Regions from separate parts of the Streptococcus raffinosi genome, predicted to be linked through region 1. Evidence: riboswitches for the same ligand, from Rfam matches in the RefSeq annotation. Region 1 holds a riboswitch; the other holds the start of a gene.
The links. Region 1 has a riboswitch for thiamine pyrophosphate ahead of QRD39_RS00840 (ECF transporter S component). Riboswitches for the same ligand answer to the same signal wherever they lie in the genome.
Positions count from the first base shown of each region.

Region 2: another riboswitch for thiamine pyrophosphate. It lies ahead of thiT (energy-coupled thiamine transporter ThiT); the one in region 1 lies ahead of QRD39_RS00840 (ECF transporter S component).

Region 1 is NZ_JASUZV010000001.1:166,719-178,247, forward strand. It holds gene uvrC (excinuclease ABC subunit UvrC) at 1-1,482, opposite strand, end outside; gene pynA (pyrimidine 5'-nucleotidase PynA) at 1,834-2,529, opposite strand; gene QRD39_RS00835 (biotin transporter BioY) at 2,721-3,263, shown strand; TPP riboswitch at 3,538-3,626, shown strand; gene QRD39_RS00840 (ECF transporter S component) at 3,778-4,338, shown strand; gene QRD39_RS00845 (ATP-binding cassette domain-containing protein) at 4,339-5,724, shown strand; gene QRD39_RS00850 (energy-coupling factor transporter transmembrane component T) at 5,726-6,376, shown strand; gene tenA (thiaminase II) at 6,387-7,076, shown strand; gene thiW (energy coupling factor transporter S component ThiW) at 7,083-7,607, shown strand; gene thiM (hydroxyethylthiazole kinase) at 7,607-8,410, shown strand; gene thiE (thiamine phosphate synthase) at 8,403-9,035, shown strand; gene thiD (bifunctional hydroxymethylpyrimidine kinase/phosphomethylpyrimidine kinase) at 9,221-10,012, opposite strand; gene sdaAB (L-serine ammonia-lyase, iron-sulfur-dependent subunit beta) at 10,492-11,163, shown strand; gene sdaAA (L-serine ammonia-lyase, iron-sulfur-dependent, subunit alpha) at 11,176-11,529, shown strand, end outside.
Region 2 is NZ_JASUZV010000002.1:26,139-37,667, reverse strand. It holds gene cshA (degradosome RNA helicase CshA) at 1-923, opposite strand, end outside; gene QRD39_RS01645 (magnesium transporter CorA family protein) at 1,118-2,023, opposite strand; gene QRD39_RS01640 (PH domain-containing protein) at 2,036-2,416, opposite strand; TPP riboswitch at 2,520-2,638, shown strand; gene thiT (energy-coupled thiamine transporter ThiT) at 2,719-3,294, shown strand; gene QRD39_RS01630 (helix-turn-helix domain-containing protein) at 3,463-4,326, shown strand; gene QRD39_RS01625 (ryptide export MFS transporter) at 4,442-5,620, shown strand; gene QRD39_RS01620 (peptide chain release factor 3) at 5,971-7,515, opposite strand; gene QRD39_RS01615 (TMEM164-related integral membrane acyltransferase) at 7,864-8,529, opposite strand; gene QRD39_RS01610 (UDP-N-acetylmuramoyl-tripeptide--D-alanyl-D-alanine ligase) at 8,711-10,084, opposite strand; gene QRD39_RS01605 (hypothetical protein) at 10,228-10,923, shown strand; gene QRD39_RS01600 (hypothetical protein) at 10,892-11,529, shown strand, end outside.

The sequences.
Region 1 (11,529 bases):
AAAGAGCAATTCGTTGGTTTGGTGCTTGTCATTTTTCTGAAGACCCGCAACTGGAATAGAGAGATTGAGTTCCTTACGAAGCACATCCTTGGCGACATTGACCTGACCTTGGCCACCATCCATGATAATGAGGTCTGGTGGCGTTAAACCGTCACGTTTGACACGACTATAGCGACGACGAATAACCTCACGCATACTAGCATAATCATCAGGCCCTTCAACCGTCTTAATCTTGTATTTGCGATACTCTTTTTTATTGGGTTTGCCATTTTCAAAGACAACCATGGCAGATACCGGGCTTGTTCCCATGATGTTAGAGTTATCAAAGGACTCGATACGGACCGGTGTCGGAATGCCCATGAGTTTGCCTAGATTTTCAATGGCTCCTTGAGTCTTAGCCAAGTCTTTTTCGAGGAGATCAAATTTTTGAGTCAGACTGACACGAGCATTTTTAGTCGCCAGATTAACCAACTGCTTCTTTTCTCCACGTTGAGGCTTGAAGACCTTAACTCCATCTCCAACCAGAGCTTCGACAGACTCCTGATCAATGTCCCCTGGAATGAAAATCTCCTTAGGCTTGAGATGACGACTATCCAGATAAAACTGCCCCATATAGGTCAGAAAATCCTCTTCGGCTTCATTATAATAGGGGAACATATTGACATCACGCTGAATGAGTTTTCCCTGACGGACAAAGAAAACCTGAACACACATCCACCCCTTGTCCACGTAGTAACCGAAGATATCACGATCCTGCATATCCTGACGAATAACCCTTTGCTTGGTCCTAAGCGTCGATACTGCCTCAATCAAATCCCGATACTCGGCTGCCCGTTCAAACTCCATCTGGTCAGACATGTCCTTCATCTTGACCTTGAGCTGGTTAACGATTTTGTTGTCGTGCCCATTTAGGAAATTCTTGACATCCTCAACCAAACCTTGCCAATAGTCCCTGGTAGTGTGACAGATGGTGTGGGCATTACATTGTCCAATATGGTAATAGAAACAGACCTTATTGGCAGGATTTTTACATTTCTTAAAGGGGAAAATACGATCCAAAAGTTTCTTGATTTCATTGGCAGCACCAGCATCTGGGTAGGGACCAAAGTAGAGACCACCATCTTTCTTAACCTGACGGGTGATCAAAAGCCTTGGATAGAGCTCCTTGGTAATCTTGATAAATGGGTAAGATTTGTCATCCTTGAGGCGAATGTTAAATTTAGGCATATTCTCTTGGATGAGGTTAATTTCCAAAAGCAGGGCTTCAATATTAGACTCGGTAACGATAAATTCAAAGTCTGCAATCTCAGATACCAATAGCTCCGTCTTGGTATCATGGCTTCCTCGAAAATAACTACGGACACGATTTTTTAGATTTTTAGCCTTACCGACATAGATAATATTGCCGAATTTGTCCTTGTGGAGATAGCAACCTGGGTTGTCAGGGAGCAATTCCAACTTATGTTTAATCAGATCATTCATGCTCTCATTGTAGCAAAAAAAGAGCTGAAAAGCTCTCTAAAATTAAAGACAAATTTCTCTTTTGAGACTTTCCTAAGGTGATGACGGACGTCAGCAAACTCCTTTGAAGTTCCATGACTAAGTTTCGAGTCTAAGGTCTTCAAACTTCCGCACGCCTGAAAAAATTGTCATAGGCGTTTATATCACGGCGGAAAGTCTCGGTTTACAATCACTTCGTTCGCAAAAAATTTATTATTCAAAGTCATTTGCAAACTAACTTTGTATATTACACAATCAAAAATGGTCTAACTACATTTTATGAAGATTTTTGAATCCATTAATCCCATAAATAGCAATAATATTGAAACAAAATTAATTGCTCAAAATGTTCAAAATGTCTTGGTAGTTTTTGACTTGATAGGTTGGAACAGCGGGTGTTTCATTTGCCAAACCTTTGGGATTAAACCAAATGCTATCAATTCTTGCATTATTAGCACCTTGAATATCAGCTGTCAAACTATCTCCAATCATAAGGGCTGCCTTTGGGTCAAAATTAGGGATATGGGCAGCTATTTTATCAAAAAAGTCTTTTGACGGTTTGTGTTCACCGACTTCATCTGAGATGAAAACTGCATCAAAGAATGGTAATAGGGTTGAAGCCTGCAAACGACCACGTTGAATATAAGAAACACCATTGGTTGCGGCATAAATCTTGTAGCCACGTGACTTAACTTCAGCTATAAAGGCATGAGCCTGAGGCAACTCCTGCCCCTGTTGACTCAGAAACTCTTGATAACACTCAGCCAAATAAGCACCATCAACTTCTCGGCCAAAATGCGCAAAGAGACGTGAAAAACGGGTACGAAGCAATTCAGCTTTTGTAATCAAGCCATGATTCAAATCTTCCCACATGGCACGATTCATCGGAATATAGTAATCCTTGTAAGTCTTAATATCTTTTGGAGCTACTCCAGCCTCCTCAAGAAAAGAGGTTAAAGCAGTATCTTCAGCACCATTAAAATCAAGAAGGGTATGATCAAGGTCGAAAAATAGAAATTTGTATAACAAGGCTAATATCCTTTCAGAATTCATTCTGACTTGATTATACCACAATCCCACAATCGTTGATATTCAGCTGATCAACCATTGAGACAACAAGGTGAATACCTGCCTACCACCACATTATCGATGAAAATATTGACATCAGAGGTGACTTTTTATAGAATAGTTAACGTAAAATATCTAGGAGGTTAACATAAATGAACAAAACTTATTCCATAACCTTGATTGCACTAGGTGCTGCCTTAATCGTAGCTCTATCGCCATTTCAGATTGCTTTAGGACCTATTCCTATCACACTACAAACATTAGTAATCGGCTTAATTGCTACACTGTATCGCCCTAAAGAAGCAACTCTTTCCGTTTTACTTTACCTTTTATTAGGAGCAATTGGTCTGCCAGTTTTCTCTGGTGGAAATGGTGGTCTTCACGCCTTTATTGGACCAACTGGTGGATTTTTACTTTTCTTCCCACTAAGAGCATTAGTCACATCACTTATTGCAAATCGTAAGAAAAACCTAATACAAATTTTCATCGCAAACTTTTTAGGTGAAGTGGTCCTTTTCATCGGAGGTGCCATTGGCTTTATAATTTTCACTCACTCTCCTATCCCAACTACTCTAAAATTGGTAGTCCTACCATTTGTACTACCAGACCTCATCAAAATTACCCTAACAACACTATTTAGTCTCTTGTTACTAAAAGCACTTCAATCTCAGTCTTACTTTAAAATTGAAAAATAGCTAAAAATACCACTCAGTCTGAAGGTATTTCGTAAAGAAATGATTCAGATTGGGTGGGTTTAATTTTAGGCATTATTACTTTATTTACGATAGAACCTATCCTACTCTATATTTTTGAATTGCTCTAGACTAAGGATAAACAAGTCTGCTTCTGTGACGATATCTTTATATCTCTAAAAAAGTGCTTCCTAACAAACTGTCTATTCATAACCTAGTCATTCTAGCTCTTGAAAATATCAGAATTTTCTGTTATAATGAAAGCCAAGTAAAATAATAAAGACATTTGGGGTGCTTTAGGCTGAGATGATACCCATTGAACCTGCTACAGTTAATACTGGCGAAGGGAAATGTGAAAAGGTTTTTTTCGTGTGTCGAAAAAAACTGTCTAATCTTATAAGCAAAACTCTAATTCTTGATTATAATTGGAGTTTTTTAATTTTTACCAGATAGACTAGATGTAGAGTATTGTGGTAAATCTTTCTTAAATGCCCAACTGTCTTAAAAAGGAATTTTTATGTTTAAAAAATGGCGTTTAAAAGATGTTATCTTACTTGCTTTCTTGTCTATCTTTTTTGGTGGTGTTTTTATAGGTTCAGGATATCTATTTGATGTTCTCACTATCATTTTGACACCTTTAGGATTGCAGGCTTTTGCCAACGAAATATTATTTGGTCTTTGGTGTATGGCTGCACCTATTACTGCTATTTTCATCCCACGAATCGGTAGTGCAACTATTGGAGAAGTTTTAGCTGCCCTTGCTGAAGTCCTTTATGGTAGTCAATTCGGTTTAGGAGCTCTATTATCCGGTTTGGTTCAAGGCTTAGGAAGTGAATTCGGCTTTCTTATCACCAAGAATCGTTATGAAAGTTGGCTTTCACTGACCGCTAATAGTATTGGAATTACACTCTTTAGCTTTGTCTATGAATACATTAAGTTAGGTTACTATGCCTTTTCTCTTCCCTTCGTATTATCCTTGCTTTTGGTACGATTTGCATCAGTATTTTTCTTCTGTGCGATTCTAGTTCGTACTACGGTCAAACTTTACCATCGGTTTTCCTCTAGGAGTAAAGCATAGATGGGAGTAGAATTAAAGGGGATTGTCTATCCCTCTTTCACAAAGCCGATTGACTTTACATTTCAGTCCCAAGCTTTTACTTTGTTGGTTGGGAAAAGTGGTTCGGGTAAATCAACCCTTTTTCAAATTATTGCCCAACTCAGTCCAGTGCCATATAGTGGTCAGATTCTTATCGATGGAATTGATATGAGACAACTTTCTGTAGCAGAACGTGTCCAATTAGTCGGTATCCTATTTCAAAACCCCCATCATCAATTTACCATGGAGACCTTGTTTGAGGAATTGGTCTTTTCCTTAGAAAATATTGCTTATCCAATTCAAGAGATTGATTCTAAAATAGAGGAAGTTGTGGAAAAATGTAGCAGCCAAAAAATTCTCCACCGTCCGATTCACCAATTGTCAGGGGGAGAAAAACAGAAAGCGGCCCTAGCAGTACTCTTTGCCATGAATCCTAGTGTCTATCTTTTAGACGAACCCTTTGCATCTATTGATCGTAAAAGTCGGCTTGAGATACTTGGGATTTTGAAGGAACTGGTTGAAGCAGGTAAAACGATTATTCTCTGTGATCATGATTTATCCGACTATGAAGCCTATATCGACCATATGGTTGAACTAAGAGACGACGAAATCAAAAAAATATTCAAAATCCCTTCCTCTGAAACTAGAGAAGTTTTTTCAAAGAAAGTCGGCTATAGTCAGGATCTTTTTCATATGGATCAAATGACCTGTAGCCTAAATAATTCTCCTCTCTTTTCCATTGCTGATTTTACATTCTATGAAGGGATTTCCTGTATCCTAGGGGATAATAGTGTTGGGAAATCAACCCTCTTTCGTTCCATTCTCCAATTTCAGAAGTATAAAGGGAAGATTCGTTGGAAGAATAGGCTATTAAAAAAGAAAAAAAGTCTATATGATGAGATAACGTATGTGGTACAAGAGGCGGATAAGCAGTTTATCAGAGCCAGTCTCAAAAAAGAGCTCCAGTTAGATGACCTAGATAGTGAGAACGATAAAAGAGTCAAGGAAATACTGCAATTGTTTGATTTGGAGAATTCCTTAGATAAGAGTCCCTATCAGTTAAGTGGAGGACAACAAAAGATGGTTCAATTATTGATGATCATGACAAGTCAAGCTACTGTTGTCTTATTAGATGAACCGTTTGCAGGTTTAGATGATAGGGCTTGCGATTATGTTTGTAGGTGGATAAGGGAGGATAGTCAAAAAGGACGTAGCTTTTTAATTATTTCCCATCGTTTAGATCCGCTTGTGTCACTGGTTGATTACTGGATTGAAATGACATCTACAGGGTTAAAATATCTTAAAGAAGTTTCTATCACAAGGCCACTAAGATCTCTTGGTATAGAAGATAAAACGGAGGTGAGATAGAATGGTTAAAGTCCCCACTCAAACTCCGGTAACAAGCCTCTTTTTACTACTTCTATCCTTAGAAACCTCCTTTGTTCCATCCGTTATTCTCAATCTATCGGTTGTCTTCTTTTGCATCGTCTATATGAGCTTTTATCGCAAGTTTCGTATGATGATTTGGATGGTTTTCTTGGCTATCCTGCCAGCCTTTGCCAACTACTGGGCAGTTCATTTACATGGAGATGTTTCCCAAGAAGTTTTACTTGGAACTAGGGGTTTTGTGACAGTTTGTATAGGGATTGTATTTATCACAAGCATCTCACTAAAAGAGTTACTCTTGTATTTGACACAAAAGGGATTGTCACGGTCTTGGGCCTATGCCTTATTAGTGGTTTTCAATGCTTTTCCGCTAATTCAAAAAGAAATTAAATCCATAAAGGAGGCCTGTTTGTTACGAGGGCAAAAATTGCATTTTTGGTCTCCTTTGATTTATAGCAAGGTCTTGATTACCGTCTTTAGATGGCAACATCTATACTTAAGAGCCTTATCAGCACATGGATATAATGAAGATGCCATGATAGATAAGTCCTATCGGAACTTTTATATTCCCAGACAGACAAAAGTCATCTACCTACTTATCTTTTTAACCCTTCAAATCAGTCTGTTTTTATAAAGGAGTTATTATGGAATTTACAGATATTGCTATGGAATTATCTAGGGAGGCCTGGCAGGCTTCCTTTCAGCACCCTTTTATTTTAGAGTTACAAAAGGGAAATTTAGACCCATCCATTTTTCGCTATTACTTGATTCAGGATGCTTACTATTTAAATACCTTTTCAAAAGCCTATGATCACTTAGCTAAAAAAACTTCAAAACAAGAAATGAGGAGACTTTTGAAACAAAATGCTCAGAGTTTAGTCGAAGGTGAGTTATTTATCCGTCAACAGTTTTTCAAGGAGTTGGGGATTAATGACAAGGAAATGGCAGAGCAGCCGATTTCTCCAACCTGCTACCATTATATTTCGCATATTTATCGTCAATTTGAGGAAGAGAACGTAGCCATTGCTTTTGCGAGCTTGCTCCCGTGCCCGTGGTTGTACCATGATATAGGTAAGGCACTTAATCTTAATCCTTCACCCGAAGCCCTTTACCAGAAGTGGATTGAAACTTATATTACAGATGAACTTGAACAGCAAATAAAAGAAGAGACTGAACTAGTCAATCAACTCTACAGGGAAAGTGATGAGCTAGATAAGAAAAAAATGCTCGAAGCCTTCCGAATTAGTGTTCATATGGAAGCACAGTTTTGGGAAATGGCCTACCAGCATCAAACATGGAAAAGCACTTTACAGGCTTTAGAAAAAGGAGAATAAGGAAAAATGAAAACCAACCAATTACAAATTCATAAATTAACCGTTTTATCCATGATGATTGCACTTGATGTGGTCCTAACACCTATCTTCCGCATCGAAGGCATGGCACCTATGTCTAGTGTTGTGAATATTTTAGCAGGGACCATAATGGGACCCGTCTATGCTTTAGTCATGGCAACTGTGACAGCCTTGATCCGTATGACAACACAGGGAATTCCTCCTTTGGCCCTAACAGGAGCTACCTTTGGAGCTCTGCTAGCCGGACTCTTTTACAAATATGGTAGAAAATTCTACTTTTCTGCCTTAGGAGAAATCATCGGTACAGGAATCATCGGCTCTATTGTCTCTTATCCTGTTATGGTATTGTTCACAGGGTCAGCTGCAAAACTTAGCTGGTTTATCTACACACCACGATTTATCGGAGCCACCTTGATCGGGACAGCCATAGCTTTTGTATCATTTCGATTTTTAATTACCCAGAAATTCTTTAAAAAGGTACAAAGCTATTTCTTTGAAGAAAGGATTGACTGATGCATACCTTCCAAAATCCCTTCCCTCTATCTGAAAGTCATTTAATCCATTGTATCACTAACGAAATTTCCTGTGAGATGGTCGCTAATGCAATTTTGGCTCTGGGATCTAAGCCAGTAATGGCAGATGACTCCAGAGAGGTCCTTGATTTTACCAAGCAAAGTGCAGCTATCTTATTGAATTTAGGGCATTTGTCAGTTGACAAGGAGCGAGCGATTCTTAAGGTAGCATCCTTTGCCTCTAAATCCTCGCTACCTATGGTTTTAGATGTGGTTGGCGTCTCTGCCTCTCCTATCCGCAAAACCTTAGCAATGGATATTTTGAAATATTCTCCAACCATTATTAAGGGAAATATGTCTGAAATTCGAAGTCTAGTGGGTTTGAAGCACCATGGAGTTGGAGTGGATGCCAGCCAGAAAGATCAAGAAACAGCAGATTTAGTGGGGGTCCTGAAAGACTGGTGTCAAGGCTATCCAACAAGTACATTCTTAGTTACTGGTCCTAAAGATCTCATCGTTTCAGCTAGTCAAGTTGCAATTTTGACCAATGGTTGTCTAGAACTGGACTGGATCACAGGGACAGGGGATCTTGTTGGCGCTCTAGCTACTGTCTTTCTAAGTGATGGGACCACAGCCTTCGAAGCATCTTGTCTCGCAGTGTCTTATCTGAATATAGCTGCAGAGAAAATTATAGACCAAGAAATGGGACTAGAAGACTTTCGTTTTCAAATTCTTAATCAATTGTCCCTCTTAAAAAAGGAGGCCAACTGGTTAGATGCAATCAAAGGAGACTATTATGCTTAAAGAAACGCTTAGATTGTATCTGGTTACGAATCGCTACCAAGATTCACTTGAAACCTTCCTTAAAAAAGTTGAGCAAGCTTGTCAGTCAGGGGTTACCATGGTCCAGCTACGAGAAAAACATCTCACAACCAATCAGTATTATGAACTTGCAAAAAAAGTGAAACAAACTACCGATACCTACCAAGTTCCCTTGATTATCGATGATCGTTTGGATGTGTGCCTAGCTGTCGATGCTGCAGGACTGCATATCGGAGATGACGAACTCCCAGTTTCAGTAGCCAGACAAGTATTGGGTACAGAAAAAATACTAGGTGTAACTGCAAAAACAGTGAAAAGAGCACTCGAAGCAGAAGAATCTGGGGCGGATTACTTAGGAACAGGAGCAATTTTTCCCACAACAACCAAGGAAAATGCCCCTATTACCCTCATTTCTACCTTAAAGGACATCTGCCAAACAGTTAATATTCCAGTAGTAGCGATTGGAGGTTTAACTTGTGAAAATATCCATCAACTTTCTGGAACAGATATTGCTGGTATCGCAGTAGTTCGTGATTTGATGCAGGCAAGAGATATTGAAAAGAGAACCCAAGAATTTTTAACAAAATTAGATCAAATCATCCCCTAAGTAAGAGAGGCTGGGACAAAAGTCCTAGCCTCTCAATTGTTTTTGGATTGTCAAGCAAGACGCAGTGGTTGAGTGGGCTCTACTACGCTGATTTCATCAGCTTTTACAGCCCTACTCAACTGTGCGGAGGTGGGACGACGAAATCGAATTCTAACGAATTACCGATTTCTGTCCCACTCTCTTTTTTAACCTTTATAAGTTGTATGGTTAACAGGACCTGAACCATGCCCAAGTTCAGGGGCATCTTGGATAGCTCTTGTGATAAAAGCCTTGGCCTTATCTACTGCTTGATAAAGGCTTTTCCCTTTTGCGAGTTCAGCAGTGATAACTGCAGCAAAGGTGCAACCAGTACCATGGGTATGGCAAGTTTGAATTCGTGGACTTTCCCAGACAAATTCTTCATCCTTTGTGAAGAGGAAATCTTTGGCAGCACCTTCGAGGTGTCCTCCTTTGATAACAACTGATTGAGGCCCAAATTCTTTTAGGATCAAACGCCCAGCCTTTTGCATATCTTCTTGGTTTTTGATAGAAAAGCCGACAATTTCTTCTGCTTCAGGAAGATTGGGTGTAATAATCGTTGCAAGAGGTAGCAAATTTGTTTTGAGATAGTCTCTTGCGCTTGTATCAATTAAAGTATCCCCACTAGTAGCTACCATCACAGGATCAAGCACATAGGGACAATCAAGTCTCTTTAAGTAGGGTTGGACAATCTCCATGATTTCCGTAGTCGCAAGCATGCCAGTTTTTACAGCTTGAGGTAAAATATCAGAAAAAACACTTTCCAACTGTGCTTTAAGCATCTCACTAGAGACATGCTCAATTAACTGAACTCCTCTTGTATTTTGAGCAACTAGGCTAGTAATTACAGCCATTCCATAAACATCTCTAGCTTGGAAAGATTTTAAATCAGCCATAATTCCGGCTCCTCCACTTGGATCGGTACCAGCAATGGTTAAAGCAACGGGTAAACTAGTCATTTTGTACCTCCCAATATACATTTTACGGCTAAGAAAGATTACAAATTAAAAATTTTGATTAAAGACTTTCTATGTTCGACTAAAATAGTCTAACAGAGATAGTTCTCTGCTTTCTAATCCTCAGCGATATTCCTTTCTCTTCAATTATAGCATATTTTATAGGTATGCTTAATAGTGTTTGAAACCTGACTTCGGTAATGACGGAAGTGGGATAATTTCAGTTATGTAGCATAATTAATTTTTACCTATTTTTTTAAGATTTCTGTATTACTCCACCCAAAAAAGACGACCATATGGCCGCCCTCTCAGCTTTATGAAAATAAGTTTGCTTACTTAACAGTTTTTCATTATACAGAACAAACCTTAAAGAAAGCTTAAAATACGCTTTTTATTTCCATTGAAGAGTATTTTAGTGAATGAACTAATCTTGCCAATTCGTGGTATACTGGGAATACAAGATTTATCAAACGAGGCGTACTATGAAAAATTTAAAATTTCAATCGGTTTTTGACATCATTGGTCCTGTCATGGTAGGTCCATCCTCTAGCCATACTGCTGGAGCGGTTCGAATTGGCAAAATTGTTTCAGCCATTTTTGGTGAAACTCCCACAGAAGTTGAATTTCAACTTTTTAATTCTTTTGCTAAAACCTATCGGGGTCATGGGACAGATGTGGCCCTTGTAGCTGGTATTTTGGGTATGGATACGGATGACCCTAACATTCCACACGCCTTAGACATTGCCTACGAGAAGGGCATTAAGATTTATTGGAAAATCAATAAACACAGTAATGCGCCACATCCTAACACCACTCGTATTACTCTAAAAAATGCTAGAAAAACTATTACGGCTACAGGTGTTTCCATAGGTGGAGGTAATATCCAAGTCACTGAGCTCAATGGTTTTGCGGTCAATCTGAAGATGAATACTCCTACACTCATCATTGTTCACCAAGATGTGCCAGGAATGATTGCTCTTGTAACTGATATTCTGTCTCGCTACGGTATCAATATCGCTCATATGACTGTTACTCGGGAAAATGCAGGTGAGAAAGCCATCATGATTATCGAAATTGACTCGCACCAGTGTGATGAGGCTGTCTCTGAGATTGCAAAAATTCCTCATTTACACAATGTTAACTTTTTCAGTTAAGAGGAGGCTTCCATGTTTTACACTATTGAAGAATTAGTTCAACAAGCTGACCATGATTACCAAGGTAATATCGCTGAACTCATGATTGCCACTGAAATCGAACTATCTGGACGTGACCGTTCTGAAATCTTAAAGCTCATGACCCGAAACCTTGAAGTGATGAAGCAATCCGTCCAGGCTGGTTTATCTCCAGAAAAATCACCGACAGGCTTAACCGGTGGTGATGCTGCCAAATTAGACGCCTACATCAAAAAAGGAAAGACCTTGGCTGATTCAGCAGTTCTTGGAGCTGCCCGCAATGCCATGGCAGTCAACGAATCTAATGCCAAGATGGGGTTGGTTTGTGCGACACCAACGGCTGGTTCA
Region 2 (11,529 bases), on a different contig from region 1:
ACACCTGAAATGTCAAGACCACGCGCCGCAACGTCTGTGGCAACCAAGATATCGATTTGGTCGTTCTTGAAGTCACGGATAACACGAAGACGTTTGTTTTGGTCAAGGTCACCGTGGATACCTTCTGCACGGAAACCACGAAGTTTCAAACCACGTGTCAACTCGTCCACACGACGTTTGGTACGTCCAAAGACGATTGACAATTCAGGTTGGTCAACATCCATAAGGCGAGTCATGGTATCGAACTTCTCTTGTTCCTTCACTCGGATAAAGTATTGGTCAACGTTAACATTGGTCAATTCTTTAGCCTTGATTTTCACATGCTCAGGATCTTTCATGAACTGAACGCCAATACGTTTGATAGCATCAGGCATAGTTGCTGAGAAGAGAAGGGTCTGACGTTCTTCTGGTACTCGGCTAATGATAGCTTCAATGTCTTCAAGGAAGCCCATGTTAAGCATTTCATCCGCTTCATCCAAAATCAAAGTCTCGATATTATTGAGTTTAAGAGCCTTACGTTTGATAAGGTCAAGGAGACGACCTGGTGTTCCTACAACAATGTGGGCACCTGAACGGAGGGCCTTGATTTGTTTCTCAATGCTAGAACCACCATAGACTGAGCGAACTTTAACGCCCTTGTCACGACCAAAACGGAAAAGCTCTTCTTGAGACTGCACTGCTAACTCACGTGTTGGGGCAATCACAAGGGCTTGGATTGTATTTTCTTCTGTACGAATTTTATCTAGGGTCGGCAAACCAAAGGCAGCTGTTTTACCAGTACCAGTTTGGGCCTGACCGATAACATCCTTACCTTCAAGAGCGAGTGGAATCGTCAACTCTTGGATAGGTGATGGCTTTTCAAAACCGGCAGCTACAACAGCTGATTGGATGTCTTCTGATAGGTTTAAATCTGTAAATTTCAAAGTATTCTTCTTTCTATTTGAAGGTGGTGCGAAGCCACCTTATGAGACTTGGTTGTGTAGTATGTTAACTACCTGTATTTAATAGTCGTTTATTTTAACAACTCATCTAGTCTATCATATTTAAGAATAAAAAGACAGTGAATAACGTTTTAAAACCGCCTCCAATTTGAGAAGACGGTTTCACTCACTAATTATTATTTATGGACCAACCAACGCAAGTAGCGGGCCAAGACCAAACAAAGAATCGCACTACCGATAATGATGAAAATCCAGGCTGGACTGACAGTCATAAACGGTAGAGGAACATTCATCCCAAAGAAACCGGTAATAACGGCAAGCACTCCTAAGAGTACCTCAATAATGGTCAGATTGCTCAAGTTGTTGTTCAGGTTGTTGTTTAGGATATTGTTATAAGAACCTGATAGTTGCAGTAAGACCTTAGAAATGAGGTCCGTCATGGCTACTAACTGTCTAGCTTCAATCATGGCATCATCAAACTGTTCTTTTTCGACCTCATTGAGACGACGATAAATGGCGTGCCCCTTGATGTGTTCCAATAGAAGACGGTTTTGTGTGGCTGCAGCCACCAAATAGACCATGCCTGTTTCCAAATCTGAAAGATCGTAAAGATTCTTACTGGTCGTGGTCCGTCTTAGGCGTCGACTAACCTCATCTTTTTGCTGATCCAAACATTCAATGACGGGATAGTAGGCATTTGAAATCATCTCAAGTCCTGCAAAGAGCAATTTGTAGATAGACAAATCCTCATGGTTATCCACATAATCTTGCATCTTGCTTATCACATAAGCGTTATCCTCGTTACTAATGGTCACCAAACGCGTATCTTGAACAATAAAGGTCAGAGGAATGGTTTCATAGTATTCCTTGTCCTTTTCAAGTGCCAGAACGTTATAGATAAAGGTGATTGTCCCATTCTCACGATTGTAGTCCATGTGAGCTCGTTCATTTTTATCCAAAGCATACTCTATGGTTTCCTGATCAATATCATACTTGGTATAAAGATAGGATTGCTCAGAAATAATATCTGAGTCGATATTAATCCAGTGACGCTTATAACCCAGTTCTTTTTCAATAAACATTTTTCTTCCTCATTACTCTAGTACTGCTGCTGCCAAAGCTTGTTGGATTTCAAAGACATTATTATCACTCTTAAATTGAAGGACCTCTGCAGGCTCCAGTGCTGATGAAATCCAAATCTTAAGTTCAGCATCTAGGTCAAAGTGGCCCGAGCTCTCTACAGTGAAACGAGAGATTGAGTGATAAGGGATAGACTTATAAGAAGTCTTCTTCCCTGTAACACCTTGTTTATCGACTAAAATCAAGCGCTTCTCTGTAAAGACAATCAAGTCACGAACAAGGGCATAGGCTAACTCCACCTGTTCACCTGGAATTAAGATGCCCTCCAATTGGCGCTCAACCTTATCATTATCTTTTTTAGATGCATTGCCAAGCAGTCCTGAAAAAAGTCCCATAGTTATTTCTCCTTTTTTATTGTAAAGATAATCCTTGCTTTAACTATACCACAATTTTAGGATTTCAGACACTTGCAAAAATGGGTTTCTGGTAGTACAATTAAGGAGTCACAAGAGGAGCAATTGCTGAGAATGGCTAGCTTGAATTTTTTTCAAGACTTGCCTAAACTCTTACCACCTGATCAGGTTAGAACCTGCGTAGGGATGTGTCTCAAAATAGATTGAAATAGAAGAACTTCTATGACAACGTTTTGATGTGGCAAAAATAGCCAATCAAGACGATTGGTATAGGAGGTTTTTTTATGTCGAAAACAAGTATTCGACCAATGATTGAGGTTGCACTTTTTGCAACTATCGCTTACATTCTCGACTTGGTTACTCAACCCATGTCCATAGGTCCTTGGATTTCCCTTTCCTTTAAAATGGTCCCTATCTTCCTCCTTAGTTTTCGCTGGGGAGTTGGAGCTGGTGCAATGGGAGGCCTTATCTGGGGATTACTCCAAGTGGTGACAGGACAAGCAGCCGGCGGTTGGCTAACCTTAACACAAGGTTTTCTGGAATATTTTGTTGCCTTTAGCCTTATTGGGATTAGTGGTGTGGTCAAACCAGTCCTCGATAAAGCCATCATACAAGGGAAAAAGCTCAAGTCTCTAGTGTATATCACTGGCGGTATTCTGCTAGGGGGCTTTTCACGCTATCTCATTCACTTTATAGCCGGTGTCATCTTTTGGGGAAGTTATGCTCCTAAAGGACAAAGCCCTTATCTCTATTCATTTATTGTCAATAGCTCATCCTTCCTTGGAGAAACATTGGCCAGCCTCATCGTTTTCTTCGCCCTACAACGATTCCTAGGCAGGTTACTAAATACAGAAAAATAAAAGAAACCATAGGACAGTCTTAATTGGAAGTCCTATGGTTTTTCTTGTTTATATAAAAAACAGCAATTATTGCCTATTCACAGTAATAACCTCACTTTTGTTTTACTGTATTCTATGTTAAGATACAAAAAGATATATGTTCCCATATATGCAAAATGGAGGTTTCCCATGCAAAAATTTGGAGAAATTTTTAAAAAATTTCGTGAATCAAGAGGGATACGATTAAAAGATATTGCAAAAGCTGGTATCTCGACATCTCAACTGTCTCGTTTTGAAAAAGGACAGACAGACTTAACCATTACAAAGTTTATGTTGATATTGGACGAGATTAATATGCCTATTGACGAATTCATGTATGCTGTCCATGATTTTCATCGTGATGAACTGAATGAACTATTAGCAAAGATTCAGCTTTTTGTATCAACTCATGATATTAATGGATTAAAGAAACTACTTAATTCCCAACTAAAATCAGAACATAAACGAGAAAAATTTCATCACATTAATACTATTTTATTAAAAATTCGCTTGCAAGATTTATCGGGAGAAAGCTATTATACACATCAGGACCTAACCGATTTAACCGATTATCTATTTAGTGTTGAGTACTGGGGTTATTATGAATTATTGATTTTTGCAAATACCTTAGATGTGTTGAACCATGAGACTCTTATGGTTTTGGCAAAGGAGATGTATAGAAGGTCTGATTTTTACAAAGAGATTCCTAATAATCGACGCATGATATCAACCATGTTATTAAATGTTTATATTACATGTATAGAAAGAGGAGAGCTCATTGATGCACTGTATTTCGAAAAACAATTAAACCAATGCTTTTTTATCGAGACTGAAATCTATGAACGATTGGTTTTTCAATATGCACAAAATTATTATCAATATAAAAAAGAAGGAAGCAATCAGTCTATTATCGAAATGAAGAAATGTATTGGTGCCATGAAATTGGCAGGGAGCGAGCATATTGCAAAGACTTATGAAGCACATTTGAAAAAATTGATAGAGGAAAATAGTTAGCAAGCATATATGGGAAATTATTAAATAAGATTATTATTCTTGTAAAATTATTTTGTTTAAAAATATGTGAATCCAATTTCATTTCCAGATTTGATAACTAATATGGAGAAACGATATGTCTAAATCCTTTCTGAAATTACTTATCTCTCAGTTATTTGCTAACTTAGCTGACATTTTTCTCAGGGTATCTCTCATTGCAAATATCTACGTCATTACAAAATCCGTTATTGCAACCTCAATGGTTCCGATTCTAATCGGATTGTCAGCTTTCGTGGCAAGCCTTCTTGTGCCATTAGTAACTAAAAAACTAGCCTTAAATAGAGTGCTTTCATTCACTCAATGTGGAAAGACTTTTTTATTAGCAATACTCCTTGTAATGCTCATTAAGGCTCAATTTGTTCCAGCCTTAGGAATGTATATCTTTGTTGTCGCTATTTCTATCTTAGATGGCTTTGCGTCGCCCGTATCTTATGCCATGATTCCTAGATATGCCACAAATTTGGGAAAGGCAAATGCTGCCTTATCAATGAGTGGTGAGGGAGTACAATTGATTGGTTGGGGACTAGGCGGTCTCTTATATACTTCGCTTGGTCTTTTTCCCACACTGTTGATAGTCTTACTCCTTTATCTCCTCTCCACTTTTGTGATGCTCTTTCTTCCTCAGGCTAAAATAGAGCAGTTAGAAGCGGAGACAAATATTGATACTCTAGTAAAAGGATGGAAGTTGGTTGCAAAAAATCCTAAATTAAAGTTATTTGTTCAAGCAAATTTATTAGAGGACTTCTCCAATACAATCTGGGTATCGTCTGTAATCCTTGTTTTTGTAACCGAGGTGTTAAAACAAACTGAAAGTTACTGGGGCTACTCAAATACAGCCTATTCCCTTGGTATCATTTTAGGTGGAATAATTGTCTACAAACTATCCGAAAAGTTTTTAGCGCATAAGTGGAAAAGTATTCTCTTTTCACTCTTAGCAATGGCGACCATCACAGCCAGTATCCTCTTTTTCTCAAATACACAAACATTTTTAATTTTCTCCAGTTTAATCGGCTTCTTTTCTCAGTTAAAAGAAGTACCTGAAAGTGTCTTTCTTCAGGAAACTGTCGATGAAAATCAGTTAGTACATGTTTATTCTGTATTTGAAGTCATTTCAACCCTTGCTTTTTCAGTTTTCGTCTTTCTGATGAGTTCTATTACTGAAAAATTTGGAATTACAACAAGTTTCTGGCTATCAACAATTTGCATACTTTTAGAAGCTGGCTTGATTTATCATAATCGTAATTATCTAAAGTAATTAATCATAGGTATACTTGATAACTATTAGGTTTATAAAAAATATAGGGCTATCTGATTAGATAGTCCTATATTTTTTTGTGTTGTTTTAGAGACGTGGCGTAGATATCAGTGCTAAGATATTACGACATGAGAAAACGGAAACGATACTTTTCCGTTTTCGAGTTAGTAAGGGACTTAGCCACGGTCTCATAGTATGTAGTGTAGATATCATTATTAAAATGTTACGACACGAAGTCAGACGAATCGATATTATTCGTCTGACGTAGTTAGTGAGACGGCTAGCTAGCCACAAGATAGTGGCTAGCGTCAAAAGATGAACGATTTAAAATCGTCATCTTTTGTGCCGTATTACATCTTCTCTTCCAATGTCACATCTGGATATTTGTCCGCAAACCAACGAAGGGCAAAGTCATTTTCAAAGAGGAAGACTGGTTGGTCAAAGCGATCTTTGGCCAAGATATTTCGGCTTGATGACATGCGTTCATCGAGGTCCTCAGGTTGAATCCAACGCACAGTCTTTTTACCCATTGGTGTCATAACGACTTCGGCATTGTATTCATTTTCCATACGGTGTTTGAAGACTTCAAACTGAAGTTGACCAACGGCACCAAGCATGTATTCACCTGTTTGGTAATTGGTGTAGAGCTGGATGGCTCCTTCTTGCACCAATTGTTCGATTCCTTTGTGGAAGGACTTCTGCTTCATGACGTTCTTAGCAGCAACTTTCATGAACAACTCTGGCGTAAAGGTTGGTAGTGGCTCAAATTCAAATTTGTTTTTACCTACAGTAAGGGTATCACCAACCTGGTAAGTTCCTGTATCGTAAACCCCGATAATATCTCCAGCCACGGCATTTTCAACATTTTCACGAGATTCGGCCATGAACTGAGTGACGTTAGAGAGCTTAGCTCCTTTACCAGTACGTGTTAGATTAACACTCATACCACGCTCAAATTCACCAGAAACGATACGAACAAAGGCAATACGGTCACGGTGACGTGGGTCCATATTGGCTTGGATTTTGAAAACAAAACCAGAGAAATCCTTGTTAAGAGGATCAATCTCATCACCATCTACGGTCTTGTGGCCATGTGGTTCTGGAGCAAATTTGAGGAAGGTATCGAGGAAGGTTTGAACCCCGAAGTTAGTAAGGGCAGAACCAAAGAAGACCGGTGTCAATTCACCTGCTAAAATAGCTTCTTCTGAGAATTCATTTCCTGCTTCTGTCAAGAGTTCGATATCTTCTTTAGCTTGCTCATAGAATGGGTTATTGGCAAATAGAGTATCACCATCTTCAATCTTGGCAAAGCGCTCGTCACCTTTATAGAGCTCCAAGCGTTCGTTATAAAGGTCATAAAGTCCTTCGAAGGCTTTACCCATACCGATAGGCCAGTTCATTGGGTAGCTGGCAATACCAAGCACTTCTTCCAACTCTTCCAAGAGGTCAAGTGGCTCACGTCCATCACGGTCCAATTTGTTCATGAATGTAAAGACAGGAATACCACGGTGTTTGACAACTTCGAAAAGTTTTTTGGTTTGGGCCTCGATACCTTTGGCTGAGTCAACTACCATTACGGCAGCATCAACCGCCATAAGGGTACGGTAGGTATCTTCTGAGAAGTCCTCGTGTCCTGGAGTATCAAGGATATTGACACGTTTGCCGGCATAGTCAAACTGCATCACAGATGAGGTTACTGAGATACCACGTTGTTTCTCAATATCCATCCAGTCTGATTTAGCAAAGTTTCCAGTTTTCTTACCTTTTACAGTACCAGCTTCACGGATTTCACCCCCAAAGTAAAGCAATTGTTCAGTGATTGTTGTTTTACCAGCATCGGGGTGAGAGATGATGGCAAAAGTACGGCGCTTTTTGATTTCGTCTTGAATACTCATAGTTTTCTTTCTTCTTTAAAAATAATCTTTTTGATACTTTTCCTTAGTGGCATGGATGTCAGCAGCTTCTTAGTAAATCTCAAAAATCCCATGTCCCAGAGCTACTAATAGCAATAGGGCTTTACCAGAACGAAAAGCAAGATCGTTGTAGCACTTCTTTCAGAAAATTCCTGTCTTTTGAAAGCTACATTTGTTGTCAAGGCTTGCGATAATTCTCGCAGGCACAGCTCTTTTATTATATCCAAATTACAGTGTGAAAGCAATTCTGAAAGCGTTTTGTGTTAGAATAAAACAAATAAAATGAAAAAACACGCTATCAATTCTCTGATGGCGTGTTTCTTCATTTATTTAATATTTCTCGTCAAAATATTCCAGACCTTTTTTCATAATTATCATAAGAAAAATCAAAGCTCCTGAAACAGTAAGGTATTTGATAGGTAACCAGGCCTCTGGGATAAAAGGGGTATGTCTTAATAAGCCGTAATTTCCGTTAACAAAATGATTAACAACTACAAGTCCGAGATTCAATAGCAGGGTAAGCGTCACAATCATATTCTTTGGAATAGGGTAAGTCTTATAGGTCCTCAAAAGATAATTGAGACTATTGACCAATAAGGCATAATGCCCAATGATAAAGGAAATACTGGAGATATGCGGAAAATCATAAGGATCAAATATGGGATGAATAATCGCACAAGAGCCTCCAACCAAGCCCATAAGTGCAAAATAAGTTTTGACCTTACTATCTTTTAGGAGCAAGAGGGCGAGCATGGCCAAGCGGCAATGATAAAGAGGGAGACTATCATCTAAAGGAAATCCCTGCCAAATATACCAAACGTAAAGGCTAATCAGTTGTACGGCTTGGATTCCTAGAAAAGTCAGACACCAACTTTTTTTATCATGCCAGGACCAACTCAGGTAGGCCAGCAGCACCAATACCATTAGCATCACCAGATAATAGGGTAACGGTATCTGTGGTGGCCGGGTTTGGGTCGTAGTCAAAAAATCCTTCATTCTCTTCTCCTGATGAAATTGCTATTCTTGTTATTATATCAAATTTCAGGTAAATCAAAAACCTGCTTTAACGAGCAGGCTTTTGATTTAAGACAATCTAATTTTGTGACTTTCCTTAAGTTAGTTCGGTCACCACTTCTTCAAAGTTCCATAAACAGCTCTTTAATGCAGGTTTTAGAGCTTAATCCTTAGCTTGGAGTTCTTCAACAACTCTAGCTAGGTTCATAGAGTTGGAGCCCTTGAGCAAGATTTGATCGTGCTCGCCTAGGCTTTCTTTGATGCGTTTAACCATAGCGTCAAACTGGTCCTCGTCAGCTGTCTTCTTGAAATAATAGACATGACCAATCGGGAACATCTGGCTAGCAAGTTGCGACAAGTCCGCAATGTCTTCACCGTAGAAAATTACCGTATCAATAGCATCTGGTGCCAGGCTAAGAATCATCTGCGTGTGAAGTTGGACAGACTGCTCACCGAGTTCTTTCATATCGGCTAAGACAGCGATTTTCTTGCCTCCTTCATTCTTAGGAATGGCTGAGAAAGTCTCCAAGATAAGTTTCATGGCTGTTGGATTGGCATTGTAGACGTCTGAAAGAATATCCGCACCATTGGCTGCTTTTTTCCACTCGGTACGGTTTTTTGTCAGCTGCAAGTTAGCCAAAGCTGAGAAGATATTTTCCTCAGTCACACCCCAGTGTTTAGCGACATAAGCCGCAACCATAGCATTTGTGGCATTGTATTTTCCAGTGACTGGCAAGGTAACTTGTCCATCTAGGAAGTTGGTTGAGAAGGTGAGGTGATCCTTGTATTCCGTCAAGTCAGAGACTGTCAGATCAGAGCCCTCACCAAATCGTACCACTTCAAGATTGCTTGGCAAGAATGGATCTACGATAGGATCACTTGGCACAAGTAAGAGGCTGCCATCAGGCATACCGTCTTGCATTTGCATTTTACCTTTGGCAATCTTGTCACGGCTACCGAAGAACTCCAAGTGAGCCTCTCCAATTAAAGTGACAACAGCTGTTTTTGGCTTAGCCAAGGTAGACAAGAGGTGAATATCACCCATGTGGTCTTGTCCCATCTCAAGGACGATTTTTTCAGTATCATCAGGCATGTGAAGGGCGGTATAAGGAAGACCAATCTCGTTATTGTAGTTACCTTGGGTCTTGTAGGTGCGGTAGGTCGTTGCCAAAATATCATGAATCATGTCCTTGGTCGTTGTCTTACCGTTAGAACCAGTCACCGCAATGACATCAACGCCAGTCTTTTCAAGATAGTAGGCAGCTAAAGCTTGGAAGGCCTCAAGAGCATCATCAACTAGGATGTGGGCTTGATCAGCTGGTAAGTCTTTTTCTGTGAATGTCGCTAGAGCACCATTTTCAAAAGCTGTTTGGATAAACTCATGCCCATCACGCACACCCTTAAGTGGCAAAAAGAGATCGCCCGCTGTAATCTTACGGCTATCAAACTCAATCTGGTTAATAGCGACATCTTCATAGGCAGTGACATCATTTTTAGCGCCAACAACCTTGGCAATTTCATGGAGTGTCAGTTTCATCTTAAAATCCTCTGTTTTATTTTTTACAAATCTGACAAAAAATAGGCTTTCTTGTCTCTCAATACTCTCCAATTATATCACAAATCAGCTTAGCTTTTGCTTGGGAGGTGAATTTGTTACAATGGTTGATGAAAGGATTAGGCATGACAAAGAAAAAATCAATCAGACCCTCTAGCAAAGAGAAAGACAGAAAAAGTGACTGTCAAAGTATTGAAGAACCCAAAAGGTGGCACTTTAATTGGAGAAAGCTAATTCTACTGGAGCCAACATCTGAATTGATCATCTTAATAATACTAGCACTGCTGTATGGTGGTTTTTATTATTACGATCATTATACAGTCAACAAAGATAACATTTATGGTCTCTGGCAGTCTGATCATCATAAGTTAGCGATTTCCTATAAGCATCTTCGGAAAGGAGGAAATATCGACTGGCAAGTCGTTCAAGACGGTAAGTATATTATCTATGCTGCTAGAACTCGCCCTATCAAGCGCTTCAATGACGGCACCCTCTACATGGAGCTTTATACTGTAGAAGGCTACCTGACTGACCTACCCACCAAGGATGGTTTCAGCTATATGGATTTTTATCTTCGCAAAGACAATTATCTCACTTACGATGGTGACTCCTATAAGCGAATAGACTCCGGAAACAAGTCCATCACTTGGAAAGATGGTTCTACCAGCCCTTATGGAGAACGGAAAACTACTATAGATGAAGTTGTTGAAGCCTTCTATTTGATACTTATGGGTATTTTATTATTAGTTACCATCATAGAGGCTCGGAAAAAGAGGAAAGAGAAGCTCAATGAGACATCAAACAAAAAGAAAATACGCTGACCGAAAGAATCTCAACCGAAAGTATCAGTCACAAAAAGCATATCGGAAAGAACAAAAACGTAAAACGGGGTGGCGAGCACGCTGGGATAACTTTACAGACCGTTTAGCCAACATTTTTGGGATAGGTTTCCTAATCCTCTTACCTATACTCACTATCTATGGTATTTTCTTTGATCATAACGTTTATAAAGACAGTATCTATGGTCTTTGGCAATCTGAAAGTCATCAGATTGCCATATCCTACGAAAGAGGTAGCAAGGGAAGTAAGATTGATTGGGAGATTGTTCAAGATGGAAATGTCCTCATTAAAAATGCACGCATTGATGACATTAAACGCTTTAATGACGGTACCCTCTACATCGAAGTTTATGCCAAGGAGCGCCTGCTTTCAGTCCTTCCCGCTAAGAACGGCCTCAACTATTTGAATATGTATGTCCGTAAAGACAATTATCTGACCTATAATGGCGAATCCTACAAACGGATTGATGATGAAAACAAGAGCATTACCTGGAAAGATGGCTCTAAATCCCCTTACGGTCAACGAATAACCTTGTTTGATCGTCTGGAACCCTATCTCCTATTTGGTATGTTTGGAGGCTTGATTAG